Regions from separate parts of the Tatumella sp. UCD-D_suzukii genome, predicted to be linked through region 3. Evidence: predicted binding sites of a transcription regulator. Region 3 holds the regulator's gene; each other region holds the start of a gene.
What was found. Region 3 encodes Fur, which represses iron uptake genes when iron is present. Its sites were predicted from a motif close to ATAATAATGAGAACNACTATCAA; they were not measured.
Positions count from the first base shown of each region.

Region 1 (10,408 bases), on a different contig from region 3:
TGATGTGCGTATATCAATCCGCTCCAGTTGCTGGCTCTGCATTTCCGGCAGTTGCAGGAAGAAATCAAAGTTTGTTTTTTCTTCTTCAGCATGTTCAAGGTGCGAGCGCATATTGATGGCTTTAATCTCCGGTTGCTGGCGATCTTTAGCCGGACACACCTCCACGCAGAGATTACAGCCGGTGCAGTCCTCCGGGGCCACCTGCAGAATATATTTCCGGCCACGCATATCCCGGGACTTAACATCCAGTGATTGCAGGGAGACCGGGGCCTCATCCAGCGCTTCCGGTGCGACCACTTTGGCCCTGATCGCCGCATGAGGGCAGGCAGCGACGCAGTGATTACACTGAGTACAGAGGTCTGGCTTCCAGATGGGAATGTCGCTGGCAATGTTCCGTTTTTCCCACTGCGTTGTGCCGGAAGGCCAGGTACCGTCGGGGGGCAGGGCGGAAACCGGCAGTTTATCACCCATACCGGCAAGCATGGCGGCAGTCACGGTTTTGACAAAGTCCGGCGCGGCATCAGAGACCACCGGCGGACGTGGCCTGCTTGCGTCAGAGACCGGCTGCAACGGAATTTCATGCAACGAGCCCCGCGCCAGAGCGAGTGCCTGCCAGTTTTTTTCGACCAGTTCCTGTCCTTTGCTGCGATAACTGCGTTCAAGTGCCGCTTCCAGAGCCTGGCTGGCCTGTTCCTGCGGGATAACCCGGGTCAGACTGAAAAATGCCATCTGCATGACCGTATTAATACGCGCCCCCAGCCCGCACTGCCGGGCTATTTTCGCTGCATTAATGGTAAAGAACCTGGCCTGTCTTTCGTTCAGCACACTCTGAACTTCCCGGGGCAGGGTCTGCCAGACGCTTTCCGGGGGATGCGGTGTGTTCAAAAGAAAGATCCCGCCGGGGCTGAGGTGCTCCGCCATCGGATATTTATCCAGAAACTGGGGCTGATGGCAGCCGACAAAACCGGCCTGACGGATCAGATACGCTGAACGGATAGGATGCTCACTGACCCGTAAATGAGAAACGGTCAGCCCGCCGGCTTTTTTGGAGTCATAAACAAAATACCCCTGGGCATAACTGTCAGTATTTTCGCCGATAATTCGGATATTATTTTTGGTGGCAGAGACACTACCGTCACTGCCCAGCCCGTAGAATAGCGCTTCCATCTGCGCCAGCGAAGGCGGACGTTTTTCAGGTAATGGCAGTGAAAGACGGGTGACATCATCATAAATGCCGACGGTAAAACGGGGTTTCGGGGACTCTTTTTCCAGTTCACTGAAGATAGCCAGTACGCATTCCGGGTCAAATTCTTTAGAGGACAGTCCATAGCGGCCTCCGGAAATGCGGGGCAGTGCCTGGCGTTCACCACGGCTGACCGCATCTGCCAGCGCGCTGATAACATCCAGACAAAGAGGCTCTGCCGGTGCACCCGGCTCTTTCGTCCTGTCCAGCACGGCAATCGTGCGCACACTCTGAGGCAGTTTTGCCAGCAGATGTGCGGCAGAGAAGGGACGATATAAGCGGACTTTCAGCACACCGACCTTCTCTCCCCGGCTCAGTAACAGGTCGGTGACCTCTTCACAGGTACCGCCTGCCGAGCCCATGATGATGATGACCCGTTCCGCCTGCGGATGACCATAATAATCGAAGGGCGCGTAGTGGCGGCCGGTAAGTGAGGCAAACTGCTGCATGGTTTCTTCCACATGCCCGCAGACGGCGTCATACCAGGGGTTGGTGGCTTCACGGGACTGAAAGAAGGTGTCCGGGTTGGCGGATGTCCCGCGGATCACCGGCCGCTCAGGGCTGAGGCCTCTGGCCCGATGTTCATCTATCGCCTGTTGCGGCAGCAGAAGCTTCAGCGTTTCATCGCTCAGCGGGATGATCTTGTTCAGCTCATGAGACGTCCGGAAGCCGTCGAAAAAGTGGATAAACGGCACCCGGCTCTTCAGCGTTGCGGCATGCGAGATAATGGCAAAATCCTGTGCTTCCTGCACACTGCCGGCACACAGCATAGCGCAACCGGTTTGCCTGACCGCCATGACATCTGAATGGTCACCAAAGATGGAGAGCGCATGCGTGGCCACCGTTCTGGCCGCGACATGCAATACAAAAGGCATCAGCTGACCGCCCAGTTTATACAGGGTGGGGATCATCAGTAATAATCCCTGAGAGGACGTAAAGGATGTCGCCAGCCCGCCGGTCTGTAATGCGCCATGGACGGTGCCGATGGCTCCGGCTTCGGATTGCATCTCCACCACCCGCGGAATATCTCCCCAGAGATTACGTTTACCGTTGCCGGACCAGGCATCTGCCTGCTCCGCCATCGCAGAACTTGGGGTGATCGGGTAAATACCAATAATTTCACTGCATTTAAACGCGACTGCCGCGACCGCGCTGTTACCGTCTGTAGTAATCATTGCTCACCTGAAAATATGTAATGTATTTTTTCAGGATGGTATCCCGCTGTTATTCAGCCGTGTTTTAAATAGTGCTATCTCTGTGGACATGGGTGCGATCGTATTAAAAGAATGATTTTTACGTAGCGACAGAGAACGACTTATTCCGCAACGGGATGCGGGAGTCTTTCACTGTCACCCGTGTCATAACTTTCCCTGGGAAAGTCAATCAGGGTGTCTTCAGGGGGGGCAATAAGGCTCAGCATTCAGCAACCCGCCCCCGGCCGCCATTGCCTGTGGCACGGGGCCTGATCACCAGGCAGTCTCCGCCGGGAATGGAAGACGAAATCCATAGGTTCTTTTTCTGCTCATCATTATGTCGCTGCCGGGTGAGACCTGATTATAAAAATTTACATAAATAATCATTAATTCATGTTTACTTACTCATACTTAAGTATGAGAATGATAGTAATTACTATTAGCATTTAATTCCGTTCGGGCAGGGTATCTCTGGTGTTAGCCACTCTTGTCATAGCATTACGCGAAGGGCTGGAAGCAGCCTTAATCGTCGGCATCATTGCCGCATTCTTACGTAAAAACGGTAAAAGCCTGTACGCCATGTGGATCGGCGTACTGTTGGCTATTGCCCTCTCCTTGCTGGTGGGTGTCGGCCTCAGCCTGACAGAGCGTGCTCTGCCGCAGGCCAGTCAGGAAGCCATGGAAGCCGTGATCGGCCTGGTGGCTGTCTTTTTTGTCACCGGCATGGTGATGTGGATGAATAACCACGCCCATGAGATTAAACGTCAGCTGGAAAGTGAAGCCGCCGACGCTATCCGTCAATCCAGTGCACTGGCACTCGCCGGTATGGCTTTTCTGGCGGTGCTTAAAGAAGGGTTCGAAACCAGTGTTTTCCTGCTGGCGACCTTCTCGGTCGCACAGTCAGCATCCCTGGCGGCGACCGGTGCGGTACTGGGGCTGATCCTCGCGGTTGCGATTGGCTGGGGCATTTATATCGGTGGTGTCAGGCTTAATCTTGGCCGCTTCTTCCGTTATACCGGGTTGTTTCTGATCCTGGTCGCGGCAGGGCTGATTATCAGTGCGTTGCGCAGTGGCCATGAAGCCGGCTGGCTGAATATCGGTCAGCAGCGTGTCGTTAACCTTAGTCCGCTGATCCCGCCGGGATCTGTCCGCTCGGCATTAATCACCGGAGTGCTCGGTATTCCGACCGATCCGCGACTGCTCGAGGTCTGCGGCTGGGGGATTTACATCGTGCTGACGGGGGTTCTGGTTTTCTGGCCACGTCATCTGCGTCCCGGGGCAAAGCGGCTCAGTAAGTTGCTCTTTGTCACTACAGTCGTACTGCTGGTTGCCGCCGCCGTTCTGCACTGGCGTACACCCGGCAGCAGCATCCGGTTGCCTGCCACCGCACCCTTGCAGGAAGGGGGGACGGTAACACTGCAGCCTCAACCGGCAGGGGGGTACCGTTTGGAGGTTAATGCGGGGCAACAGGTACCCGTAACCTATACCCTCGCCGCGGATCAGCAGCATATGACAGTGCAGCAGGGGGTCACATTACAGCAGTGGACCCTCAGTAGTCAGCCGCCGGTCACGGGTCTGCCGGCCACCCTGACGCTGGATCAGGTGCTGGCGCTGTCCGGCAACCGTATTCCTGTCGGGCTGAGCCCGGTACAACATCCTGGTCCGTATCACGCCAGCTGGAGTGTCAACTGCACTCTGGAAGCTGAAACCGCCAGTCATGCGCTCTACCGTGCCGTCGCGCGGGAAACCACTCTGATGACGCTTTCCGGCGGCGGTTTATTATCTCCGCGGACGTTTTCGGTGCGCGCAGCGATGCCGCAGACGGGATGTCACTGGCAACTGGCGGAGAGCTGGCAAAGCGAGGTGGACAATGCGCTGCAAAAAGCAGCACAGGCTTACCAGCATCATCTGTTCCTGGCTATCGAGCTACCGATCATGCTGGTACTGATGGCGGTTATTACATTTGTTCTGGCATGCGCCGTCTTGCGGATGCACGCAAGACCGATGAAATAGCGCATTCCGGCCATCCTTCATTATCTGAACATAAGTAAAGGGCCTTTTATGATCAACTCCATGTTTAAAAAGAAAAAGTCAGTTCTGGCATCGGCTGTTGTGTCAGCACTGTTGCTGGTGTCGCTGGAAGCCACGGCAACGGGTACTGTGGCTCCGGTCGCTAAAGGTGTATCGCAGGTCAATATCACGTTAACCGGTGCGGAAGGCGGAACCTGTGTGGTCGACCATACCCTTGCCAAAGCAGGCCCGGTCACGTTTACGGTGGTTAACAAGACGGCGACCGCCATTACTGAAATTGAGCTGCTGAGTGATAACCGTATCCTCGGTGAAAAAGAGAACCTGGCTCCGGGCCTGCCGGCCGGTAAATTCACCCTGACGCTGGATGGCGGTAAATATCAGATTTATTGCCCTGGGGCGAAGCAGGAACTGATCAACTTTACCGTCACCGGTAAAAGTGCGGCGAAAGCTACCGGCAGCACCGCTGACCTGCTGAAGCAGGGAACAGATGGCTATGCGACCTACGTGAACGGTGTGGTGGATGCCATGGTTGTGGCCGTTAATCAGCTGAAAGCCGACATTGATGCCGGTGATCTGGAAAAAGCGAAAGCACAGTATGCCAAAGCGCGCCCGTTCTATGAACGTATTGAATCGGATGTCAGTGGTTTTGTCCTGCCAGGCTTTAAAGCCACGGATAACGCCGGTAACCTCGATTATCTGATCGATATGCGCGCTTCTAACCAGGATCCTAAGGTGGGCTGGCACGGTTTCCACGCCATTGAACGTGATCTGTTCGGCGAGGGTAAAATCACCGATAACACCAAAAAACTGGCGGCAGAACTGCAGCAGAACGTCACCCGGCTGGATGGCCTGACCAAAGGGCTGACCTATAAGCCGGAAGATCTGGCTAACGGTGCAGCCGATCTGCTGGAAGAAGTTCAGAGCAACAAAATCAGTGGTGAAGAAGAAGCCTTCAGTCACATTGATCTGGTGGACTTCGCCGGTAACGTTGAAGGTGCACAACAGGCGTTTGAATTTCTGAAACCGGGACTGAATAAAATCGACCCTGATCTGACCCGTCGGGTGGAAGCGCAATTCGCTAACGTGAACAAACTGCTGGACAGCTACCGTGATGGTAAAATTGCCGGTGGCTACCGTTACTATACTGCGGAAGTGAAGGCTGCAGATGCGGCCAGACTGAGTAAAGCTGTACAGGCATTGCAGGAACCGCTGTCTAAAATTGCAGAGAAAGTGGCCACAGCCGGAGGCGCGTGAGTGATGAAAGATAAACAGAATACGGAGCGTGACAAGACCAGTGTCTCCCGCCGTCATCTGTTAAAAGGGGCGGTGGCGGGTGCGCTGGCCATGCCAGGCATGGCAGCGGCACACAATGCAGCGGTTGCGAAAGCCGAACCTGACGACCAGGTTGATCTTTCCCGGCAACATGCATTTTATGGCCAGGGCGGACAGGCGGGAGTCACCACTCCGCCTCAGCGTCATGTGATGTATATGACGTTCGATATGACCAGTCAGAACCCGCGGGACCTGCAAATCCTGCTGGCCCGCTGGTCAGCGGCTATCGCGCAGATGATGGCCGGGGAAATCATTGGTCAGGTAGAGCCGCTCCGGAACAGCGGTATCGGAATGGATACCGGTGAAGCCCTGGATCTGGGCCCGGCGTCACTGACTGTTACCGTAGGGCTGGGGCCGGGTATTTTCACGGAAACCTACGGACTGGCAGAGAAAAAGCCGGCTTTGATGCGCGAACTGGTTCAGTTACCGAGTGATAATCTGCAACCGGCGTTTACCGGAGGTGATCTCTCATTGCAGGCCTGTGCGGATGATCCTCAGGTGGCTTATCACGCCATTCGCAACCTGGCCCGGATAGCTAAAGCCACGGGGGCAGCCGAAACACGCTGGTCGGTACTGGGGTTTGGCCGTGCATCAGCAGGCAAAAACCAGAGTACTCCCCGTAACCTGTTTGGCTTCAAAGATGGTACCCGTAACCTGACCGAACAGACTGATTTTAACAAATTTGTCTGGATCAACGACGGCGGACCCGCCTGGCAGCAGCAGGGGACCTATCAGGTGGTACGTAAAATAAAAATGCATATTGAAAACTGGGACACGGATCGTGTCAGTGATCAGAATGCCGTTTTTGGCCGTCATAAGGTCTCCGGCGCGCCGCTGAGTGGTGAAAAGGAATTTGATACGCCTGACTTTCACAAAAAGGACAGTGACGGTGCGCCGGTGATCCCGGTAACCTCACATGTCAGTCTGGCGGCACACGAGAACAATCAGGGGATCCGCATCCTGCGTCGCTCCTATAACTACACCGACGGCATCAATCAACTGGGCATGCTGGATGCCGGGCTGCTGTTTATCAGTTATCAAAAAGACCCGGCCAGCTTTGAAAAGTTACAGACACGGCTCGGTGCGGCCGATGCGTTGAATGAATATATCTCACATATCGGCTCCGGTATCTTTTTTGTCCCTCCGGCACCCCGTGAAGGTGAATATATCGGTTCACAACTCTTCAGCTAAGTTACCCCGTCTGACCGTCTCTGCAATCCGGCCGGTGACAGGCATGCGTAGCGCGGTTCTTCAGGGTCTCAGGGATGAGACCCTCGGTTCCGTTTTTCTCCGGGATGAAGTGACATCGCCATGTTGTCTGCGTGGACGGGTACTCAATTTATATTCCCTCGCTTTCAGGAAAACCGGCTCCGTAAATCAGAGGGAGGCAATGCTGTCAGACAGGTTAATCTCCAGCCCGCGGAAGGCTGATGAGGAACAGACAGGGCACATCAGCGGCTAGCTGTCTCTGACAGGATAAGAACCGGATTTTAGTATTTTTATGGCAGTTGAGTTAAATAAGAAATAAACTTAACACTAAATGTTAAGGAGAATTTATGAATACTGAAATGATGATCTGCCCGCATTGCAAAAGTGAGATCCCGCATGGCGCTAATGTTTGCAGGGGATGTCAGGCAGAAATCAGGTACGGTACGCCGGGTTTATTTATGTTAGCCGGTTTTATCCTGCCGCTTCTTGCAACATCGTGGATCCTTAATGCGTTACGTACCCATTCGACCTTTGTTATGTGGTTCATTGGCTTACCTTTGACAGTTATCGGATGGTTATTCTTCTATAAGCTGAGCCAAAAACTGTTCTCTCGGCGGATACATTTTTCCCGGACTGTTAAAAAGTAAAAAACATCTCCTGTGAAGAGTGTCGCCGGGGGTTTTTCCATGCCTGCAGCGGAGAATATCAACGTTGTGTCAGGGACAGGAAAAAGTGTCGTAGCGGATGCGGATGGCAGCAGAGGAGGGGCGTTATACACCCTGTCGTGACACGGCCTCCAGGGGGCGGTTGTCGTATCATTCAATGTATGGCTGTAACCCCGGGCAGTGAGTGCATATTCAGGCAAACAAAAAACCCGCAAACTCAGTGAGGATGCGGGTTTTTTGTGGGGTTTCCATCAGTCACCGGTACTGACAGAATAATGATTTGGTCGGCACGAGAGGATTTGAACCTCCGACCCCTGACACCCCATGACAGTGCGCTACCAGGCTGCGCTACGTGCCGGACTCTGAGGCACTATAGTACGGATAATTTTCAAAATAGCAATATCCGTGAACGCTAATTGTCTCATTAATCATCAGTTTGCAATAAAGCGTTTTTCTTCTGTCAGTACCTGCAACAGCAACCCAAGCTCCGGACGCTGTTTGCGCAAACGTCGTCCTTCAGCGTCATAAGTGGTGTAATTACCATCATTATTCAGCACCAGTGTCATCTGCGGGGTAGTGATGATCAGCCGGCCGGCATCATTGGTGCTGGTAACCCAGTGGTGCTGACGCTGCGGACTGAACAGGTCTTCGCCCTGAGAATAATCTTCCGCCGGGGTTGAAACATGCAACAGGCGTTGCATCAGGGTTGTCATCACATCCTGTTGATCGGTTAGCTGTCCGATACGTTGCGACGGTGTTGAAGGCCAGTGAACGACTAAAGGTACCTGTAATAACTCACGGTTACCGTCATCATCCCCGGTGTCATTGAAACTAATCCCCTGCCCGGCAGTGATGATAACGACCGTATTCTTCAGCGAGTTATTCTGCTGCAACTCGGTGAGAATTCGGGCAATTTGCTGATCAACATTGCCGCTACTCTGTGCATAATTTTTCTCACGTGCCGCCACGGTATTACCACTGGCATTAATCCCATCCAGTGACACCCATGAGAACCACGGAGCTGAAGTATTCTGTTGTTTCTGCAACCAGGCCTGCCATTGATCGACCGTCTGTCCGTCGTTTTGAGAGGTTGCTGCTGGCAGAGAGTAGTCTGCCAGTAATGCCTGACGGTACAGGGGCTGACTGAAGCCATCAGAAGAGAATAAACCAAACTGATAACCCTGATTATTCAGAGTGCTCAGCAGGGCAGAAGGCATCCGGGCCGCCAGAATCCCGTTCATATAACTGGCCGAAATACCGTAAAACAAGCCAAACAGCCCGCTTTCGCTGTTACTGCCGGAGCTGAAGTGCTGCGTAAACTGTATATTGCTGTCCGCAAACTGGCTTAGTGCCGGGAAACGGGTCGCCATATGAGACGCATCCGCCCCATTGACGGTGATCAGCATCAGATTATAGTGGCTACCGCTTTGAGTGAAATTGATATCACTGAGCGGATACGCCACGGAAACCGCATCCGGGTCTCCCTGCTGAATAAGCCGGCGCTGATATTCCTGCGGGTCCAGCAGGCCGTGTTTTTCAAGAAAGCGCCGTGCGGTCATCGGATAAGATAACGGCAGATTCGCTCTCTGCATGGTGATTGGCCGGTAAAAATTAGCATCTGCCCAGATATACAGAAGATGACTGGATAAAAATGCCACGATAAACAGCACAGCCAGAGGTTTGCCAAAACGTCGACGGTTGAGACTGCGCAGTTTCTGCCAGCTCCAGGTGGCAAAAAGCATTTCCACCAGGAAAATGACCGGCACCGAAATAAACATCAGTTGCCAGTCACGTGACATATCGCTCTGTTGCGGGTTGACCATCAAATCCCAGACCACAGGATTAAGATGCAGATGGAAACGATTAAAGACCTCGCTGTCCATTAACAGCAAGGTCAGCCCACTGGTGGCCAGAATCGAAGAGATAACCCTAAGCAATCGTTGTGACATCACAACGAACGTCAGCGGGAAAATGACCAGCAGATAAGCGGCAAAGACCAGAAAGCTGAAATGACCGACCCAGCTACAGTAAGCATAAATTCTGCCTGCCAGCGAGGCAGGCCAGTCAGTTACCAGCAGATAACGGCTGCCCAGGATTAGCGCGAAAAAAATATTAAACAGGGCGAACCAGTGCCCCCAGCTTATCATCCGGGACACTTTTTCCCTGTAGCTCTGCTGGCTGTTTACCATAGGGTTCAGATCATATCATCAATGTGCATGGTCTTCGCGGACAGAAGCCTGCAATGCTTCAGCGAAGGAACGTGCCAGAGTATGACGTTGCGCAGGCGCAACGCTGGCGTTAATCAGATTCGTCACCATATTGCCCAATACCATCAGGGAAAGGTCAGTCGGTGCTTTATCTTTTTCAAGTACTTCAACAAGTTCAGCGAGCAAGTTTTCTACACGCTCGTCACTATATCGGGATGATTGTGGCATATTATCAGTTAGCTAAGTCGTAAAAGGCGGCTATTCTACTGCAAACACGACTTTTTTTCTGCAATTTTATTGTCTGTTTACCTTCAGCATAGCGACGGTTTCGTTACTGACTGTTGTAGCCTATTGTGGCTGATCTTGCACCGTTTTTCATGTGCGGCTGGCTGAGATTTTGAATATTCTGAAAAATCACCGGGGGTCAGGACGGTATCCGGCAGGAAATAAGATTGAAAGACGTTCGGGGCAATGGTTGAATACGCATCTGCATAAGAAGGGGAGTCTGCCATGAGTCTGGATATTGAC
Region 1 is NZ_JFJX01000056.1:134,137-144,544, forward strand. Features, by position in the region: gene nifJ (pyruvate:ferredoxin (flavodoxin) oxidoreductase) at 1-2,418, opposite strand, end outside; gene efeU (iron uptake transporter permease EfeU) at 2,911-4,449, shown strand; gene efeO (iron uptake system protein EfeO) at 4,498-5,721, shown strand; gene efeB (iron uptake transporter deferrochelatase/peroxidase subunit) at 5,725-6,990, shown strand; gene CG67_RS12975 (zinc ribbon domain-containing protein) at 7,356-7,655, shown strand; tRNA gene CG67_RS12980 (tRNA-Pro) at 7,955-8,031, opposite strand; gene yejM (LPS biosynthesis-modulating metalloenzyme YejM) at 8,105-9,862, opposite strand; gene CG67_RS12990 (YejL family protein) at 9,881-10,108, opposite strand; gene yejK (nucleoid-associated protein YejK) at 10,391-10,408, shown strand, end outside.
Region 1: a site for Fur is predicted at 2,860-2,882, ahead of efeU (iron uptake transporter permease EfeU). Genes of this name have one in related genera too.

Region 2 (10,408 bases), on a different contig from region 3:
CTGGCAGCACTGGCCGGAGGGTTACTCACCGCGCTGATGGTCTGGTTATTTGCCTGGCGTAACGGCATTAATACCTTCCGGCTTATTCTGGTGGGGATCGGGATCCGTGCGTTACTGATGTCGCTGAATAGCTGGATAGTCACTACAACCTCGCTGGATACGGCGTTATCGGCCGGGTTATGGAGTGCCGGATCCCTGAATGGCGTCAGTTGGCAGGGGTTGCTGCCGGTGGCGGGGGTGCTGATCCCGGTTGCTGCGATTGCAGGGCTGATGGCCCGGAGAATGCGTCTGCTGGAGATGGGCGATGAGATGGCTATCGCGCTGGGCGTCCCCGCCGAACGCAGCCGGATGATTTTACTGGTGCTGGGCGTCATCCTGACGGCGGTTTGTACGGCGCTAATCGGTCCGGTGTCTTTTATTGCGCTGGTAGCACCGCAGATTGCGGCCCGCTTTACCCCGGGACGGCGCGATTCCCTGGCACTCAGCATGCTGTGTGGTGCCGCTCTGATGCTGACCGCGGATTATCTGGCGACTCACCTGTTTGGGGCCTATCAGTTACCGGTAGGTGTCGTTACTGTCAGCCTGGGGGGCATGTACTTAATGAGTTTACTGATCCGTGAGACGCGTTATCGATGAAGACATTGACTTCCCCCCTGGCAGGTGAACACCTGACGCTGGGGTACGACAAAAAAATAATTATCCGTGATCTGTCGGTTGCGATACCGGCCGGAGAAATTACGGTGATCATCGGGCCGAATGCCTGCGGAAAGTCCACGCTGCTGAAAACACTGAGCCGCCTGATCACACCTGTTGCCGGGAATGTGCTGCTGAACGGTAAAGATATCAAAACGTATCCGACGAAAGAGATCGCCCGTCAGTTGGGGTTATTACCTCAGTCACCCGCGGCGCCCGCCGGGATCACGGTACGCGAACTGGTGTTCCGCGGGCGTTATCCGTACCAGACGTTGTTTAACCGGGCAGGCGCGCAGGATAATGACGCTGTCATGCGTGCGATGCAGGCGACCCGGGTGGATCACCTGGCTTGCCAGGCGGTAGATACTCTTTCCGGCGGACAGCGTCAGCGGGTGTGGATTGCGATGGTGCTGGCGCAGGAAACACCGCTGTTACTTCTGGATGAGCCCACGACCTGGCTGGATATTACCCACCAGATCGAGCTGATGGAACTGATGCGTGACCTTAACCGCCAGCATGGCAGAACGCTGGTGGTGGTGTTGCATGAGCTGAACCATGCCTGCCGTTATGCCACTCATCTGATAGCAATGCGTGACGGGCAGATTGTGGCGCAGGGTAAACCGTCGGAGATTGTGACCCCGGCACTGATTGAACAGGTCTATGGCCTGAAAGCGATGATTATCAGCGACCCGGTCGCCGGAACCCCGATGGTGATCCCCACCGGAAGAGAGTGATCATGGACGGCAGCGATCACCGTCAGTGACCGCCGCCGTCACAGAACCGCTAGCGCAGGGCTGCCGACAGCAGTCTGTCGAGTTCCGGCCCTATCCGTGCAAACACATCTTCAGCAAATATTTCTGCATGTGCACACTGGACGGGGATAATTTCTGTCCGGCTGATATACGGGGCCCAGCACTGGTCAGCTTCCATCCCCGGCTGGCGGGTTTTCTCCGCGACAAACAACGTGGCTTTCCCCCCGAAACGGGCGCTGGTCGCGGTCCCCAGTAGCCTGACCGCACTGCTATAGTTAGCACTGATGATATCAAACATCACCGACATATCTTCGCCGGCCTGGTTCCGCTGGCTGGCCATAAAGGTTTCCCGCTCCCGATCCACTTCGGCCAGCACGGCCGGGTCCGGCAGATTTTCACCCTGTCGCTGATCCCAGCGCTGAGTTTCCGGCGGCCAGGTATCAAGTAACCCGAGGAATGCCACGTCTTCGCCGGCGGCTTCCAGGCGTGCCGCGATCCCCTGTGCCAGCGTTCCCCCGAGAGAGTAGCCGGTAAGGTAGTAGGGGCCGTGGGGCTGATGCTCACGCAGTCGCTGCAGATGGTCATCGCAGAGTTCATTAATGTCCCGGCTCCGGTTGAGAATACCGCCGGCAGACGGGGACTGAACACCGATGACTGACCAGCGCGGGTCCAGATACCTGCGCAGTACACTGAACTGCCAGGCAAAGCCGGAGGCCGGATGGAAGCAAAATAAGGTCGGGCCGCTACTCAGACGCAGCGGCAGCAAAGGTTCATAACCGGCACGGCGGGCAGGATCCTCTGCGGGCTCACTGATCAGTGCAGCCAGTTTTTCCACGCTCGGAGCCACCATAATCTGACCGACCGTGACCTGACGTTGCAGTACCCGACGCAGCCGGGCAGCAAGGCGCATCGCCAGCAGGGAATGGCCGCCCAGCGCAAAGAAATCATCGCCGGCAGAGACAGAGTCACAGTTCAGCAGTGCAGCAAACTCTGCCGCCAGCTGGCTTTCCAGCCCGGGGGCAGGGGCGCGCCGGACCGTATCGCATTGTACAGAAGGCAGAGGCAGGGCTTTACGATCCAGCTTTCCGTTAGGACTCAGCGGGAAGGCATCGACCTGCATAATGGCGACCGGCACCATGGGCGGTGGCAGGCAGGCTTGCAGAGCTGTCAGTATCTGCCCGCTGTTCACCGGCGCCGGGCTTATCACATAGGCGATCAGCTGACGTGAGTCTTCCCATCCTTCGCTCTGTGGACCCAGGGTTCTTGCCAGCGTCACCGCCTGATCAATGCCCGGCAGTTGCAGTAGCTGGTGGTCTATTTCTGTCAGTTCAATGCGCTGGCCACGAATTTTCAGCTGATCGTCATTACGGCCCAGGTATTCAATGGCGCCGCTGGCCAGACGACGTACTACATCTCCGGTCCGGTACATCCGTTCACCCTCGCCACCGGGCAGTGCCACAAAGCGGGAGGCGGTCAGCCCCGGGCGACCCAGATAGCCTTTCGCCAGTTGCACTCCACTGAGCCAAAGCTCCCCGGCCACACCGGCAGGGAGCGATCTGAAACGGTTGTCGAGCACATGTAAACCGGTGTTCCAGACCGGATAACCAATCGGTACGCTGTTACCGGTGACCGCGGCTAACTCCGGCCCGAAGGCCGGATAACTGCTGACATCCACCGCGGCTTCGGTCGGTCCATAGAGATTATGCAGAGGGGCACCGCAGACAGACTCCCACTGACGTGCCAGTGCAGTCGGCAGGGCCTCACCGCTGCAAAATACCCGTTGTAACTGGTTTCCCAGGCGACGTGCACTTTCAGCACAGAGTGTGGTGATAAAGGCCGATAACATCGACGGAACAAAATGCAGCGTGGTGATACGATAATCAAGCATCAGTTGCAGCAGAATATCCGGCTCACGATGGGCCTCCGGAGGGGCCATCATCAGGCGGGCCCCGGTGATCAGTGGCCAGAAAAACTCCCACACCGAGACATCAAAGCTGGCCGGTGTTTTCTGTAAGACCACATCCTGAGCCGTGAGCGGATAACTGTCCTGCATCCACAGCAAGCGGTTAACAATGGCCTGGTGTCCGACCAGCACTCCTTTCGGCCGACCGGTCGACCCTGAGGTATAGATCAGATACGCACCATCCTGCGGGGCCGGTGGCTCAAACGTGATATCCGGTGACGGTTCCGGAAGTAACGACTGATAGTAGCAGGCCGGGACGGTGCTGAGTTTCCGGAATCGCTCAGCCAGAGCACTTCCGGTGATCAGCAAGGCCGGTGCGGCATCCTCCAGCATAAACTGCAAACGTTCATCCGGATAACCGGTATCCAGAGGCAGCCAGACGGCACCGACGCAGACGATCGCCTGCAATGCCAGCGAAAGGAAAACGGAGCGGGGCAAAGCCACCGCAACAATATCCCCGCGCCTGACTCCGGCATCGTTCAGTTGTTGTGCCAGAGCGAGTACCTGCCGGTGCATCTCATGGTAGGTCAGTGTGTGATGAATATCTGCCAGCGCCACGGCTTCCGGTGTACGTTCGGCCTGCCGGCGAAGCAGGCTGTACAACGTTTCCGGCACTAACGGGACCTGTGTCCGGTTGAGATCACGGATCTGACGGGCTTCATCCTCCGTCAGAAGTCCGGCATCGCCGCACTTCAGTCCGGGCCTTTCCCCGAAACGGGCCGCCAGCAGAGGCAGACGTTGCAGATAGCCTGCCAGTTGTTGCGGCGTATAACGTTCGGCGTTAGCCAGCAGTTCGATGGTCAGGTCCCCGTCTTCGCCGGGATACAGCGCAATTTCAAGATCACGCACCGGCCCCGATGCCAGATGCTCTGTTTCTGCGGTCACGCCGTCAAAATCCAGACGGTAGTCAAACATTTTGACGTTGATCACCGGTCCGTACAGGGGGTGATGATCTGCATTCAGACCGGCATCCCGCATAATTTGCTCAGCGTTGAAACGCTGGTGCCGGCGATTTTTTTTGATTTCCGCGGCAAGGCGGGATGCCAGCGCCGGCAGAGTCAGTTCCGGATCATAATCGACCGCCATCGGTAAGACGTTAATGACCGGTCCGGTGGCACACAGGGCTGCTGAGCCAAGACGGCGCATAAAGATAAACCCGGCGCTGAACGGTTGTTGTCCTGTCAGTCGGGCCAGCCACAGAGATACCAGAGCGATAGCGCCATCGGTCAGTGTTAACCCGTGAGCGGTAAATTGTTCACTGAGCGGTTGTAATCCGGCAGCGGGCAGCACCTGTTGCTGACGTATCAGTCGGATGCCCGGGACCTGCCCAGAGAGAGTCTGTTCCGATAACGTCACCGGAGACGGAAGTGTGGCCAGCTTTTCCTGCCAGTAGCGGCTGTCGCGTTGCCATGCGGGAGAATCCTGATACTGCAGGTATTCGTCGACGACGGCAGAGAACGGAATAAAAGGTGATGATGTTTCCGGCGTTTTCTGCATCCTTGCGGTATACAGCCCGGCGATATGCCGGGTCAGTGCGGCAAAACTGAATCCATCCACGGCGATATGGTGATAACGCTGGTACCAGAGCCAGTGCGTATCGCCAATCTGTAATAACAGATGCCGGTACAGAGGTTTTCCGGAGGTGATACGCAGATCGCTATCGAGATCCCGGCGAATGTAGTCTTCAGCGACGGCCCGGGGGTTTGTTTCCTGCCGTAAATCATAATATTCCGGGACGATAGCCGGGAGCGGACCAGGAATTTGTACCGCTTCGCCGTCCTGCTCTTTATACCGCATCCGGAGAGTATCGGCGCTGGCCATAGCGCTGATAATGGCCGCACTGAGCACCGGCTGAGAAAGTTCGCCGGGAATATCTATCAGGTGGGCAACAGCGTAGGCATTGCGGTGGGGGGACAGCTGATCAGCCAGCCAGATCCCCGGCTGAGCGGCTACCAGCGGTAACGTATTTTGTTTCTCAGTCATGATGATTTTCCCGGGCGGTAAATGACGCGGGACGAAGCGTATCCCCGTTCTTTTCCAGCCAGAGCAGGCACTGTTCCAGTGTGTCCGGGCCCGCGACCTGTTCCCAGCCGGCCGGGATTTCCATCCGGTCAGGCCACACGCTGTACTGTTGCTGGTGGTTTTTTAAAACACAGGCCGTTGCCTCTGGCTGGTCAAAAGGATGCAGATGATCCACGTCAGGCTCCTTATTCGTCGCTTTCAGGGAAGGGGGATGACTCACCGGGGCCGAGCAACGCCTGTAACCCGCTCAGCAGCCCTCCGCGCCAGCATAGCGCATCGTGCCCGCCCTCAATCTGCGTCAGGGTTGCCTCGATATTCCGGCGTTGTAATGCCCGGAAAAGTTCATCACCGGCCTGCCAAACCACCGGTTCACGGCGGCCCGCCTCAAGATAGATTTTTCGTGGATGAGAGGAGAAATGGCCTTCGTCCAGTTCGCGGGTCAGAACACCCCGGGTGCCTCCGTGCTGAGGCCACCAGAACGACCCGGACAGGCTGATAGCATTGCCGAAAACGTCCGGCCAGTTTAGCGTGGCATAGACCGCGGCAAGGCCACCGAAACTCTCTCCGGCAACCAGAGTGCGGGCGGCGTCGTGCTGCCAGCCGGTCTGCCGGGAAATCAGCGGCAAAAGTTCCTGCTGCACCGCTAACCAGAAATCTTCATTACAGGGCAGCTCATGACTGCGGTGCTGACGATCGATGGTATCTATCATGACGTAGATGGCAGGTGGTAGTTTTTGCCGATCTGTCAGGGACTGCAGGGGGGCTGCCACCGGCATCTGTTCAGCCCAGAACTGTCCGTCGAGCAGCAATACCAGGGGGCGGTTCGGGGCTTCAGGCCGGCCTGTCTCGCAGAGCCAGACAGTGCGTTGATTATTCAGTCGCTGACTGTGCCACTGTAACCGGCGGATGTTCAGGGGTAAGGCGTGCCCCTGATCCAGCGGAGCCCAGTCGGCCTGGCAGGGTGCCTCCGGCATATGCAGCGGAGAGACTGACATGCCCCGTCCACCCTGCCAGGGGCGTAGCGGGTTCAGCGGGTCATGACCGGCGATGGCAAACTTTTCGCGCCACCAATCCTTGCGCTGATCAAGGTCGGTTAACCTCTCCGGCGATTCGGCAGACGTATCCGGGATCAGGCAATAGCTGCCGCGCCAGTCGGCCGGGAGTTCGGTCTGCCAGTACCAGACATCGCTGCCGGTGATCCGCTGTAAGGAGCGGGGGGGGGCCGGCTGATGATGATCCGTAATACCGGTGATATTAATCCAGACATGCCGGAAGGCTGACGTTTTTTCGCTACCCTGCGGGTCACGCCAGAGGAAGGTGACCCGGCAGAGCGCGTTTTCCAACCGCTCGATCAAGGGTAATCCTCGTTGTTGCTGTTGTTGCCACCAGAAGTCAGTTCCGGGAGAGATAAGCCATTCAGGGGTCACCATCGGCACCGTGTTCAGATCAATAAAGGGTAATAGTATTGATAATACTATTGATAACTATTTCCATTTGCAATAGTCTGTTTCACCGCCTGCCGTTGTCGCACTTAAGCAACTGTTCGTTGCCTTTGAACCTTTTTCAGGCGCACAGAGCATAAGCAGTTGTCCGTCGCGGACTGCAGCTAAAACTTTTTAAAATAGTGGCTAAATAAGCGGTTCCTCGCCATCACATTCCCCATGGCAGAGGACCAGGATCCCCATAATGAAAAAATTATCCCGACTTTCAACTGCGATTTGTCTTGAGCTGGGCGTCAGCGCCTTTTTTTCTTTTCAGGTGATGGCGGCAGAGACCGCGGCTGTGACAGGGACGTCGGCCAGCCAGCAGCAAGTGACAACTCAGGCGCAAGACAGTAAGACGCAGGCCGGGAGTGGCACGCTTCTTGTGACCGCCAGACTACAAAATCTACAGGCACCCGGTGTGTCGACCATTACTGCGGATGAAATCCGTAAACATCCGCCAGCCCGTGATGTGTCAGAAATCATCCGCACCATGCCGGGCGTCAACCTGACCGGAAACTCCACCAGTGGTCAGCGCGGAAATAACCGGCAGATCGATATTCGTGGTATGGGGCCGGAAAATACCCTGATCCTGATCGATGGTAAACCGGTGTCCAGTCGCAATTCTGTCCGCTTTGGCTGGCGGGGCGAGCGTGATACCCGCGGTGACACCGGCTGGGTACCGCCGGAAATGATCGAACGTATCGAAGTCATCCGTGGCCCTGCGGCTGCCCGTTACGGTAATGGTGCGATGGGAGGGGTGGTCAATATCATTACCAAACAAGCGACCAATCAGTGGCACGGTTCCTGGGATACCTATCTGAATGCCCCGCAGCACAAGTCTGAAGGTTCCACCAAACGGACTAACTTCAGCCTGATGGGGCCGGTATCTGACAGCCTGACATTCAGTCTCTGGGGCAACCTGGATAAGACGCAGGCAGATGCTTATGATATCAATGAAGACCATACCACTCCCCGCAGTGGTTCCTATGCAGGTAGCTACCCGGCAGGACGCGAAGGGGTTATTGATAAAGAATTGCACGGCAAACTGAACTGGGAATTTGCCCATAATCAGCACCTTGAATTTGAAGCTGGCACCAGCCGTCAGGGTAACCTCTATGCCGGCGATACGCAGAATACCAATACCTCGGCCTACGTGAAGTCTATGTACGGTAAAGAAACTAACCGTATTTACCGTCAGAACTATGCGCTGACATGGACAGGGGTCTGGGATAACGGTATCAGCACCAACACTTATGCCCAGTACGAAAGAACCCGTAACTCCAGGATCACCGAAGGGCTGGCCGGCGGTACGGAAGGTATTTTTAATACCAATGCCGGCTTCTCGGATATCGATTTAAGTGATGTTCTGCTGCACAGCGAAGTCAGCATTCCGTTTACCGCGCTGGTTAACCAGAACCTGACGCTGGGAACGGAATGGAACCAGCAAAAAATGAAAGACGGTATTTCCACCAGTCAGGCACTGACAGGGGACCGTACCGGGGGGGCTATTGACGGCGTGACTACCGGTACCCGTAACCCTTACTCCAGCGCCGATATTTTCTCGCTGTTCGCTGAAGATAATATGGATATTACCGACAGTACTGTGCTGACCCCGGCATTGCGTTTTGATCATCATTCCATTTCAGGGACTAACTGGAGTCCGTCCCTGAACCTGTCGCAGAACCTGACAGATAATGTCACCCTGAAAATGGGGATTGCCCGGGCTTATAAAGCGCCGAATCTGTATCAGACGAACCGGAGTTATATTCTCTACAGTAACGGGCAGGGATGTAATGGATATGCCGGTTCGGGACCCGGATGTTATCTGATGGGTAACGATAACCTGAAAGCCGAAACCAGCGTCAATAAAGAAGTGGGGCTGGAGTACAAAGATGATGCCGGTTTGCAGGCGGGTATCACCTGGTTCCGTAATGACTATCGCAACAAGATTGAGGCGGGTACACATTCTATCGGAACCAGCAGTACCGGAACCTATATCTACCAATGGCAAAACGTCCCGAAAGCGCTGGTGGAAGGATTGGAAGGCACATTGAATATTCCGGTGACTGACACACTTAGCTGGAATAATAATATGACCTGGATGTTGCAGAGCAAAAACAAAACCACCGGTGATCGCTTATCTGTTATCCCGCAGTTTACGCTGAACTCCGGTCTGACCTGGCAGGCGCGCGAAGACCTGTCTTTAGCGACAACCCTGACCTGGTATGGTCGTCAGAAACCTAAACGGCTTGATTACCGCGGTAATGTGGTGAGTTATCCGGATACCCGCGAAGTCAGTCCGTACAGCATTATTGGTGCCAGCGCGACCTGGGATGCGACGAAAAATGTCAGTCTGACCGCCGGCATCGAAAATATCTTTGATAAACGCCACTTCCGTGAAGGAAATGCCCAGTCGACCGGCACTATCACCTCTACGGGCGTGGTCGATCCGATCACTATCTACGGTGCAGGTGCCAACACGTACAATGAATCAGGCAGAACCTTCTATATGAGTCTGAATACTCACTTCTGATCCTGTTCTGATAATGCATCACCCATAAAAAAGCCGCTTTCATGACTGAAAGCGGCTTTTTCTTTGCCCGTTAGTATTGCTGATATAAATCGCGATACAGACGACTTTCAAACCGTACCAGCGGGGCACGGCGGGTTCGCTGGTCCTGAGGCGGTACTGCGTAACCGGAAAGGTACTGCACAAAGGCAATCCGGGTACCGCTGGCCGTGGTCAGGAATCCGGCCAGGTTATAAACCCCTTGCAGTGAACCGGTTTTCGCAGACAGCTTACCGTCAACACCGGCTTCATGCAGTCCGCCACGATACTGCAGTGTGCCGTCATGGCCGGACAACGGCAGCATACTGATAAAGTCCAGAGTGCTGTCATTTTTACCGATATATTGCAGGGCCTGCATCATCGTTGCCGGAGAAACCAGGTCATGACGTGATAACCCTGACCCGTCCATCTGAACGGTATTGCCTAAATCAATACCCGCTTTTTCCCGCAGAATACGTCTGACCGCATCTGAACCGGCACGGTAGGTTCCCGGGACATTGAAATAGTAGTGGCCGATCGTCCGGAAAATGGTATCCGCATACATGTTATCGGACACCTTCAGCATATGGTGCAGCAAATCATGCAGAGGTGCCGAGTCATGGCTGGCCAGCAGCGTCGCCGGAGGCGTCGGCTGCGTGCGGCGCAGAAGATGGCCGGTATAGTCGATATCCGCCTGACGTAATTCATCACGCAGGATCTCTCCTGCCCAGGCCGCCCCGTTCTGTACGGCAAACGCTAACGGTAACGGGTCTGCCCGTTTACGCAGACAGCCGGTCAGGGTGTAGCGGTTCAGTTCGCCCGGCACGACATCCAGCTCGCAATATTGCCCTTCACCGGAGTCAGGGGCAATCGTCCGTACTTCACTGAACATATGCGCAGGATAATAAGACGCGATACGGATATACGCATTTTTCCCCGGCGTATC
Region 2 is NZ_JFJX01000067.1:86,656-97,063, forward strand. Features, by position in the region: gene CG67_RS15530 (iron chelate uptake ABC transporter family permease subunit) at 1-636, shown strand, start outside; gene CG67_RS15535 (ABC transporter ATP-binding protein) at 633-1,427, shown strand; gene CG67_RS15540 (enterobactin synthase subunit F) at 1,477-5,391, opposite strand; gene CG67_RS15545 (MbtH family NRPS accessory protein) at 5,384-5,605, opposite strand; gene fes (enterochelin esterase) at 5,616-6,860, opposite strand; gene CG67_RS15555 (TonB-dependent siderophore receptor) at 7,117-9,447, shown strand; gene dacB (serine-type D-Ala-D-Ala carboxypeptidase) at 9,518-10,408, opposite strand, start outside.
Region 2: a site for Fur is predicted at 6,902-6,924, ahead of fes (enterochelin esterase). Genes of this name have one in related genera too.

Region 3 (10,408 bases):
GCTAAGCTCTTTTCGTCCCTCATTGGGACCCCCTTTTGATTTCCTGTTGAACCTTTGCAGTTGCCAGACCGCAAGGTGTTTTAACAAATCAAAAGGGGTTTTTATATACGGCCCAAAGCTGAAAGCTTTACGGAACCCCCAGCCTAGCTGGGGGTTTTCTGGATACAAAAAAAGCGCCCAACGGGCGCTTTTGAAATCTATTTCTCTGATCGTCATCAGGCGTTTTTGAGTACGTCGCTGACGATATCAACGGCTTCTTTTTCGATTTTTTCGCGGTGCTCAGCTCCCAGGAAGCTCTCACAATAAATCTTGTAAGCATCTTCGGTCCCGGAAGGACGCGCAGCAAACCAGCCATTTTTAGTCATAACTTTCAGGCCACCAATCGCCGCACCATTACCTGGTGCTTCGGTCAGTCGGGCGATGATCGGGTCACCGGCCAGGATATCCGCACTCACCATTTCCGGTGATAACTTTGATAGCACCGCTTTCTGGGCCGTGGTTGCCGGTGCCTGAATACGGTTGTAGCTCGGAGAACCGAATTTATCCGCCAGTGCATCATAATGCTGCTGTGGATTCAGTCCGGTCACTGCAGTAATTTCTGCCGCCAACAGGCACATAATGATGCCGTCTTTATCTGTCGACCACGGCGTACCGTCAAAGCGCAGGAAGGAAGCCCCGGCACTCTCTTCGCCGCCAAAACCCAGGCTGCCATCAAACAGACCATCAACAAACCATTTAAAGCCCACCGGAACCTCAATCAGCTGACGACCGATATCCTCTACCACCCGATCGATCATGGCACTGGAAACCAGCGTCTTACCGACGGCGACATCAGCAGACCATTGCGGACGATGGCGGAAAAGATAGTGGATCGCTACCGCAAGATAGTGGTTCGGATTCATCAGCCCGGACGGGGTAACGATGCCGTGACGGTCATAATCCGGGTCGTTAGCAAACGCCAGGTCAAATTTCTCGCGCAGAGCCAGCAGGCCCGCCATTGCACATTCAGACGAACAGTCCATACGGACCGCTCCGTCTTTGTCCAGATGCATAAAGCGGAATGTCTGGTCGACAGCATCATTTACCAGCGTAATATTCAACTGATAATGTTCAGCGATACGTTGCCAGTAGGCAATCCCGGAGCCACCTAACGGGTCAACGCCCAGCGTAAGATTCGCTTTTTTTATAGCATCAAAATCAATAACATCCGCCAGCCCTTCCACATAAGGCTGGATCAGATCCTCTTCACGAATAAGTCCGCGGGTGTTGGCTTCCGCCAGAGTCAGGCGTTTTACGTCTTTCAGAGAGTCCCGGATTAACTGATTCGCACGGGCTTCAACCACTTTAGTTACATTGGTATCTGCCGGGCCGCCATTCGGTGGATTATATTTAATCCCTCCGTCTTCCGGCGGGTTATGCGACGGTGTAATGACAATCCCGTCGGCCAGCGCTGAACCACGTTTATTATGTTGCAGGATTGCGTTAGAGATAGCCGGGGTCGGCGTATAGCCATTGTCCTGCTGGACAATCACTTCCACCCCGTTAGCGACCAGGACTTCCAGTACGGAGATCATCGCCGGTTCAGACAACGCATGGGTATCTTTCCCGACATAGCAAGGCCCGGTGATACCGTTTTTGCTGCGTTCTTCCGCAATCGCCTGGGCAATCGCCAGAATATGCGTCTCATTGAAACTCTGACGCGCGGAACTGCCACGGTGACCGGAAGTGCCGAATTTCACTGCATGGTCACTGTCAGACAGATCCGGTTTCAGCACGTAATACTGTGATGTCAGTTGCGCGACATTAATAAGATCGCTCTGTTGAGCAGGTTGCCCTGCCCGTGGGTGACTGGCCATTGCCGTTTCTCCCTAACGCTAAGTTCGGATTAAATAGTCCCGCAAACTTTGTCAGCAAGTTCCTGAGGAAACTTCATCGACTGCATAATGTGTTCGATCATGCTGCATTTGCGGCCGGTATTGGTATTGGTGATCACCCAGTAAGGTGTTCCCGGAATATGTTTCGGTTTAGTATGGGTGCCGCTTTGTAACAGCGTCTGCTCATCACCGGCGAAATAGACGCGTGTACGTCCCTGCATCGTCGTTGTTGCCTGACGGAACTCCCCGGGATCCAGACTATAAAGCGTCGACAGCACCATCATAAAGCGGTTAACGGCGCGCTTTTGTTCCGCATATTCATCGGACAATAACAACTCACGCACGGTACGAACACGATCCTGCGGGCGCGTTTCAGCACGCGCACTGACCAGTAGCGAAGTTTCCTTACTGTCAGCCTTTTTATCGGAGGTATCAGTGATTGCCTGCTCAGAAACTTTAAGCATTCTGCGCAAAATATCGGAGGCACTTTCGCCGATATGACGTGTATGGCTGGCAATATAGCGATAAAGCTCATCGTCTACTTCAATCGTTTTCATCTTTTTCCGTACTGTTATGGCTAATGTAAAATTCCGAATAATGGCAGTATACCGGAAATAATCTGATATTCTGCCCCGGTAAATTACCAGTTGATTGTAAATTTAAACAGAGACAAGCAGGTAGAACTGAATTACCGTTCACGTAAAAGTCAGAATATGCCTTAAAATCACCTGCCGGATTTCCTGAATAGTAAACCATGATACCCCAAGCCCGGGGTCCAACCGTAAGAACTTTGCCATGATTTTAAACAGTCGTCTGCAATCTGCACAAATTGATGAAGAATCATCCCCTGTTCTGCTGATCCATGGCCTTTTTGGCAGTATGGATAACCTTGGTGTGCTGGCCCGCAGCCTGCATCCGCACAGGACAGTATTACAGGTGGACGTCCGTAACCATGGCCGTTCTCCGCGAGCCGCCGGGATGGACTATGCGGTCATGGCGCAGGATATGCTGCAGACGCTGGATAACCATCACCTGGATCAGGTGAATGTGATAGGCCATTCCATGGGCGGGAAAATAGCCATGGCGATGACAGCCCTGGCACCGGAACGGGTCAAGCGACTGGTAATTATTGATATCGCCCCCGTCAATTATCAGACCCGTCGGCATGATGCTATTTTTGCAGCACTGCAGGCCGTCAGCGAAGCGGGTATCACCCAACGGGAAGCTGCAGCGCAACTAATGCGTCCTTTGCTGCAGGATGACATGGTCATTAATTTCCTGCTGAAGTCATTCCGTCAGGGAGAGTGGTTATTCAATGTTCCTGCACTTTGGGATAATTACACGACCATTTCCGGCTGGGAAGAGTGTCCTGCCTGGCCTGGCCCTGCCCTCTTTATTCGGGGTGCCTTATCCTCTTATCTGGATAATCACTATCGGGAGCCCCTTCTGGCTCAATTCCCGGCAGCAAAAGCCCATATTATTGCCGGTGCGGGTCACTGGGTGCATGCAGAAAAGCCTGATGCCGTCATCAGTGCTGTGCGACGTTTTATGTCCGTCACCTGAAATCAGGGGCTGGCCGCGTTTTAACATTGGCGTCTGTCATCTCACTGGAGTATGATTGCGCGCTAAAATTTTATCGTGTGCTTTTAGCATGATAACCGTATTCATTCATCACTATGCTGCGTGTATCTGATACATCGCAGGTGTTCAGTTTCAAAAATCATGGCAAAAGAAAATACGGATCGTACTACGCTCGATTTATTCGCGAATGAACGCAGACCCGGTCGTCCTAAAACCAGTCTGCTTTCCCGTGACGAACAGTTACGCATAAATAAACGCAACCAGCTAAAACGGGACAGAGTGCGCGGATTACAGCGGGTAGAGCTTAAAATGAACAGTGATGTGGTCGATGCACTGAACTCACTGGCGGCAGAACAACAGTTGAGTCGCAGCGAACTCATCGAACAAATCATCCTGGCGCAGCTGAAAAAGCGTTAAATCTGTGTTGCGCACTCAGGGATAAATCTGACTCGTTTACAAGTACCGCCCACATCTCAGGTCTGCTATTATTCGCGCATCTGTACGGAAATTACATTCATCTGATTTTAAGATTCAAGAGGTTAACCCCACATGGCAATCGTAGGCATCTTTTTTGGCAGCGATACCGGTAACACTGAAAACATCGCAAAAATGATCCAAAAACACTTGGGTAAAGACGTTGCTGAAGTGCACGACATCGCTAAAAGTACCAAAGAAGATTTGGACGCTTTCGATATTCTATTGCTGGGGATCCCGACCTGGTACTACGGTGAAGCGCAGTGTGACTGGGACGATTTTTTCCCGACTCTGGAAGACATTGACTTTAACGGCAAACTGGTTGCCCTGTTCGGCTGCGGTGATCAGGAAGACTATGCGGAATACTTCTGTGATGCATTAGGCACACTGCGGGACATCATCGAGCCAAAAGGTGCAGTCATCGTTGGTCACTGGCCGACAGAGGGTTATCATTTTGAAGCCTCCAAAGGGCTGGCCGATGATAAACACTTCCTGGGCCTGGCCATTGATGAAGACCGCCAGCCTGAACTGACCAACGAACGTGTCAGCCAATGGGTCGCGCAAATTTCCGATGAACTGCAACTGAAAGAAATCCTCAACGCTTAGTAGGGTTTTTTGTATCAGTTGTGGTAGTGTTCACTTCAGCATCTGCAGAGCCGGCTAAAATGACCAGCGGGCTCTGAGCTATTTCCCGATGTCGACGCTTGTATTTTTCCTTTCGTGCGATTTCCGGGAATATCTTTTTTGTATCAGATTGTCACTATCCCTGACAGGCCTGCATTTCACGGTGTTCCGCGACCTTTCCTCAGGGAAAACCGGCCCGGGCCTGTAGTTTCAATTTCGATACTTCGGTTCTATAATGAATCAAAAAAAATAAGGTCATTACCGAACTTCATGGCGCTTTGCCAAAGTCATTTTCAAAAGTAACAGGACAATAACTGCATGACTGACAATAACTCCGCACTGAAAAAGGCCGGTCTGAAGGTCACGCTTCCGAGACTGAAAATTCTGGAAGTTCTTCAGGAACCTGAATGCCATCACGTTAGTGCGGAAGATTTGTACAAACGCCTGATTGATATGGGCGAAGAAATTGGTCTGGCCACGGTGTATCGCGTACTGAACCAGTTTGATGATGCGGGTATCGTAACGCGTCATAACTTCGAAGGCGGTAAATCAGTCTTTGAATTGACCCAACAGCAGCACCATGACCATCTGATTTGCCTGGATTGTGGCAAGGTTATTGAGTTCAGCGATGAGTCAATTGAACAGCGTCAGCGTGAAATTGCTAAACGTTTTGGCATTAAGCTGACCAACCACAGTCTCTACCTGTATGGTCACTGTACTACGGGTGATTGCCGCGAAGACGACACCTTACATAACGATAAATAAGCATTTTCGTCATGTTGATAGCAGCCTGTAACCGGCTGGAAAAGCGAGTGTCTTTCGCCGGTGACTTCCCGGTCATCCGCTCAAAACCGCGGCATTGTCGCGGTTTTTTATTGTCATCAGATAACGATAGCAATTTCTTATAATTGTAATTAATTGATTTTAAATATAAAAACACCACCCCGCTGTCTCATTCCCTGCCCTTAACGTCATTTCCCCTGCTGTTGTAATTTTAATCTGCCGAATATTCATGTTAAGGTTACCAGTAACATTATGACTATCTGTTACAGATTAAGGAATGCATTTGACTACAAAAAGAACTGAACAATCGGTCTGGCTGCATCTGGGTGCAGGTGCTTTTCATCGGGCTCATCAGTGCTGGTATCTGAATGAGTTACATGAAAGCGGTGATACCCTCTGGTCTATTTCACTGGCAAATATTCGTAACAGCAGCACACAGCAGACACTCAAACATCTGGCCCGACAGCAAGGGCGTTACACACTCGAAGTTATCTCTCCTGAAGGCAATATTGCCTACCACACGCTCTCAGCAATTCGTAATGTCATCCTCTGGGACCCGCAAATACAGGCAGTCGTCAGTGAAGGTTCCCGCCCTGAAACCAGAATAATCTCTTTTACCGTCACCGAAGGTGGCTATTTTCTGACTGATGACGGCCATCTGGATCTGAATGCAGCACCTATACAAAGTGATCTTGCCGGTACCGCAGACACGGTTACCCTGTATGGTGCTCTCTATAAGATCCTGACTGCCCGGCGGGAGAATAACGCAGGTCCGGTTACGCTGCTCAGTTGCGATAACCTGCGCAGTAACGGAGAAAGTTTCCGTCGCGGGTTAACAGAATTTGTTGCTGCCCGTCAGGATGACGCATTAGCCCGGTGGCTTGAACAGAATATCAGTACCCCGGACGGTATGGTCGACCGTATCACACCCGCCTCAGATGACGGACTGTTGCAACGCCTGCGCGCACAGGGGATCAACGATGACAATGCCCCTGTCAGCTGTGAGTCATTCACACAATGGGTGATGCGCGATGATTTCATTGCCGGACGTCCGGCGCTGGAAAAGGCAGGTGTGGAATTTGCAGATGATGTTATCCCTTACGAAGAAGCTAAAATCCGCGTACTGAACGCAAGCCATAGCGGTATTGCCTGGGCCGGAGGATTGCTCGGTAAGGACTATATTGACCAGAGCCTGTTACCCGAAGTTCGTCAGTGGATCACTGAGTATGTCAGTCAGGATGTCATCCCGGCACTGGGCGACTCACCGATTGATTTAACCCGCTATTGTCAGACTGTGCTGCAACGTTTCGGTAACGAACGGGTACGTGATACCTGTCAGAGGGTATCTTCTGACAGTATTGCCAAACTGCATGAGTTTATTGTTCCGACCCTGAAAGCCCGCTATCAGCAGGGGAAAACACCGCAGGCAACGCTACGTCTGGTCGCGTTATATTTCCTGTTTATGCAGAAGGTCGCGAACCACTCCCTGCCTTTTGACTATCAGGACAGAGCGTGTAGTAGTGTCGATTTCAAAGCAATTTTTGCCAGTGTTGATCCGGTTACGGCCTTTGCGGGCCAGAAAAAGCTGTTAGGGTCTCTGGCCGGAGAGCCGAAATTCATCGCAGACCTGACCCGTACGATCGACGATATGCAGCAACAGTTGAAGATAATGGGGGATGATAAGCCATGAAAAGTGTTTATATTGTAGTGGTTACCGCGATGCTGGCGTTACTGGCGACCTATTTCCTTTCTCCCTGGCCTGTCGCTCTGGGAACCGTCGCGGCCTGGGTAACCACCGGTTCGTTTTTTCTGCAGGTACTGCATATTATCCGTAACCGGGATACCAAAGCTCTATCGCTGGGGATGTGGTCTGCACTGTTTTTCGGCGTTTCCTGCTGGACCTGGTACGGCTTCCGCGTCAGCGATGTCCCCGTGATGACAGCCAACGGCTTAACCGCATTACTGGCATTCTCGGTCATTGTTCTGAAGCTTTATCACGAACGTCCGGCTAAAAATCAGTTACGCCGTAAGTTACGCGCCATGCCGGGTGTGATCCTTCGTCCGCGGATCCGCAGGCTGCGCCCTTACACTCCGGGTGAAGCCCCGCTACCGGAACAGGATCCTGTTTCACTGCAGGATCCTGTATCGATGAGTCCCCTCAGTAAACTGAAGAAATAATCCGGTTCCTGTCGCCACTTCCGTTGAAAGGCGGACGTGGCGACAGCCCGTCATCAGTCAGCCTGAAGACTGACCACTCTTCCGCTACGGAGTCCGTCAGAGCTGCGGGACCTCACCAGAATTTTACCGGTGACTGCCGGCGGTTGCTGCTCCTGATAATCCATCCAGTGTTGCCCCTCATCGGTGGAATATTCAATTCTGACGCCCGGCAGAGAGGTATTTGCTTCCAGCACCCCGTTACGGATACGCGCCCCTGGTACCGGGATCCGGTAGCTGATACCTGCAGTATCCAGCGTCGGTAAAACAGACCTCCCCAGAAGTGTCGCAAAGCGGTTCCAGTCTGCCTGCAGTTGTTGCTGATTAACATGCCTGGTTTTACCTTTTTCAAAGGTCTTCCCTGGCTGATACGGCAGTTCCCAGTCAGCTTTGTGCCAGGCTCTTTCTGCAACGGCCAGCAACCTCGGGTATAGCCGGTATTCCATTTGCTCGTCGGTTCTGACGATTTCGCTCCATACCTGGGCCGACATCCCCGCAGCCCCCGGCCACCTGCCCTGACCTGTGGCTGAAAAGACTTTTCCGTCACGGTCGGTCGATGTTTCTGCGTTCATGGGCAGATTATCCGGTGAAAAGGTAAAGATTTTCTGTTCATCGCTGAAACGGGTTGCCCAGTAATATCCCGGCTCCTGCGGATCAACTTCATAGGGCATATCGAGATAGAGATAATCCGGCGAAGAAACAATGATCCGATACCCCTTCTCTGCCCATTCACCGGCCGAATTCACGCCGTCCCAATACAGTGGATCCCAGAAGTTAAGAGTCACGGTTCCTGTTGCAAATTCACTGGCTGAACTGATGGCTTTCAGTCAGTCCTGCCACGCCTGCATATTTTTCAGCCCCGCTGATTGCACCAGCTGGCTGACCTGGAGTGCAAACCAGCCAGGCAGATGTGTAAAGTCACCAACCTCCCCCTGCTGGATCCGCTGACGGCAACTGGCAGACTTCGCCCAGGGCTTATCCTGCAGGCTCAAATCACGCTGACCTTTACCGGGTTGCGGATGATTTTTATCGGTATATCCCGGCCCCAGATAGATATTTTTTGCTTCGTCACCGCCGAAATGCCAGGTTTCCAGTGGTTGCCCTGCTTCCCGGTGCATTGCGATAAGTTCATTCATGATTTTGCTGACGAACCGCTGCGCTGATGGCAGGCAGGGATTAATAAAACTGGTACGATCATAATATTGTACGGTCGTCACAGAAGAGTCATCACCGTCTTCCTGTAAGCGATACTGGTTAGCCTCGCTGACTTTCCCTTCGGCCATCAGCTTTTTATACCGCGCTTCCATGGAGATCACAGCCGCACGGGCATGAGCAGGCATATCAATTTCAGGGATAACGGTAATTTGCCGCGCATTAGCATACCGGAGGATCTCAATATAGTCCTCACGGCTGAAGTAACCACTTCCGGTCGTTGAAGTATCGGGGCCGGACCCCAGTTGCGGTAACAGACAGCGTGTTTCAGAGACATCATGGCAACGATTTGCCCCGACAGACGTCAGTTCAGGCAGCCCCGGGATCTCAATTCGCCAGCCTTCATCATCTGATAAGTGTAAATGCAGAATATTCAGTTTATACCGCGACATCTGTTGCAGGGTACGCAGGATAGCGGCCTTTGAATGAAAGTTTCTGGCCACATCGATAAAAATAGCGCGGTTGGCAAACCGGGGGGAATCACTGAGGTTCATGACCGGGATCAGCGGTTCTCCCGTCGCGGGTATCAGTTGCTTCAGTGACTGCAAACCGTTAAATACCCCAAGGCTATCGTAGCCGATAATTTCAGCACGCTCCTGACTAATTTGCAGCCGGTAAGCACCTTCCTTAACCCCCTCTTCTTTGAACCCCGCGGGATCAATAGCAGTGATCACCGGATAACTGCCATCGGTTCTGACCCCGGCTTCCCGGAATTCTTCGGTGATCACATTAGCGCTGTCAGCCGGCAAAGCCCGCAGATCCGCAGCGATCCCCTGCTTCAGACTGACGTTGCCCGCAGTGATCTCAACACTACGCGGTGTCGGAAGAATGTGGCCACGTAACTCTGCCGCCGGTACCGGCGAGGTTAGCTGGTTTTTCAGGTAGCGATTTTCCGCCGTCATTAAAATGTTGGCATCATCCGGCGTCCGCTTCCATTGGCTGGCGGGTAATGTCGTTATTTCTGACAGGTTTTCGGTGGCAGTCGCCGCAATGACTTTGGGTGTTCCCTGTGAAGAGGTGACATACCAGCGGGGCAACACATCCGAAAGCGATAACTGCCAGTATTCATTTATTACCGGTAAGACGATAGAGCCTCCGGCAGGGAACCCCCGGAACGTTTCTGTCGGCTCAATTTTATGTAAATCACCGACAACATGGGTAATTCTGAACTGGTCATTGTCTGTTGCGAGTACCTGACGAATACCAGAAAACCAGATAGCCCAGTCATGACTTTGTAATGCAGCACCGGGATTCGTCAGGGTGATCGTGGCCTGATAGCAGGACCCCCAATCTCCGCCTGATGCCGCACAATTGACCCCGTGCTGCGCAGCAAAATTATCTTCCACTGCAACCTTTACGCCAAAATGGCTCATTTGATCAATCGTCTGCTGATCCGCCCATGCAGAGGCTGAAATTAACATCGTACTGATCACTGCAGATAACCAACATCTACGGGTTAACATAACTTATTATCCTTAATCGTTAACTGATAACACCGGATAAGCCAGGTCAATGTCCGGCAGAATACTTCCGCTTCTTTACTGCGACATTCTCTTCTGACGTTACTGTGTAAACAGAATTTTTATCATCCGGCCGGGCTTTTTCTGTTACGAATGAAAACTGTTTGTCTGAACCGACTGGCAAAA
Region 3 is NZ_JFJX01000029.1:126-10,533, forward strand. Features, by position in the region: partial or broken gene CG67_RS17390 (transposase) at 1-23, opposite strand, end outside; gene pgm (phosphoglucomutase (alpha-D-glucose-1,6-bisphosphate-dependent)) at 216-1,856, opposite strand; gene seqA (replication initiation negative regulator SeqA) at 1,886-2,431, opposite strand; gene ybfF (esterase) at 2,670-3,437, shown strand; gene ybfE (LexA regulated protein) at 3,597-3,872, shown strand; gene fldA (flavodoxin FldA) at 4,005-4,535, shown strand; gene fur (ferric iron uptake transcriptional regulator) at 4,872-5,318, shown strand; gene dalD (D-arabinitol 4-dehydrogenase) at 5,620-7,026, shown strand; gene CG67_RS06395 (SemiSWEET family sugar transporter) at 7,023-7,514, shown strand; partial or broken gene CG67_RS06400 (family 20 glycosylhydrolase) at 7,568-10,225, opposite strand.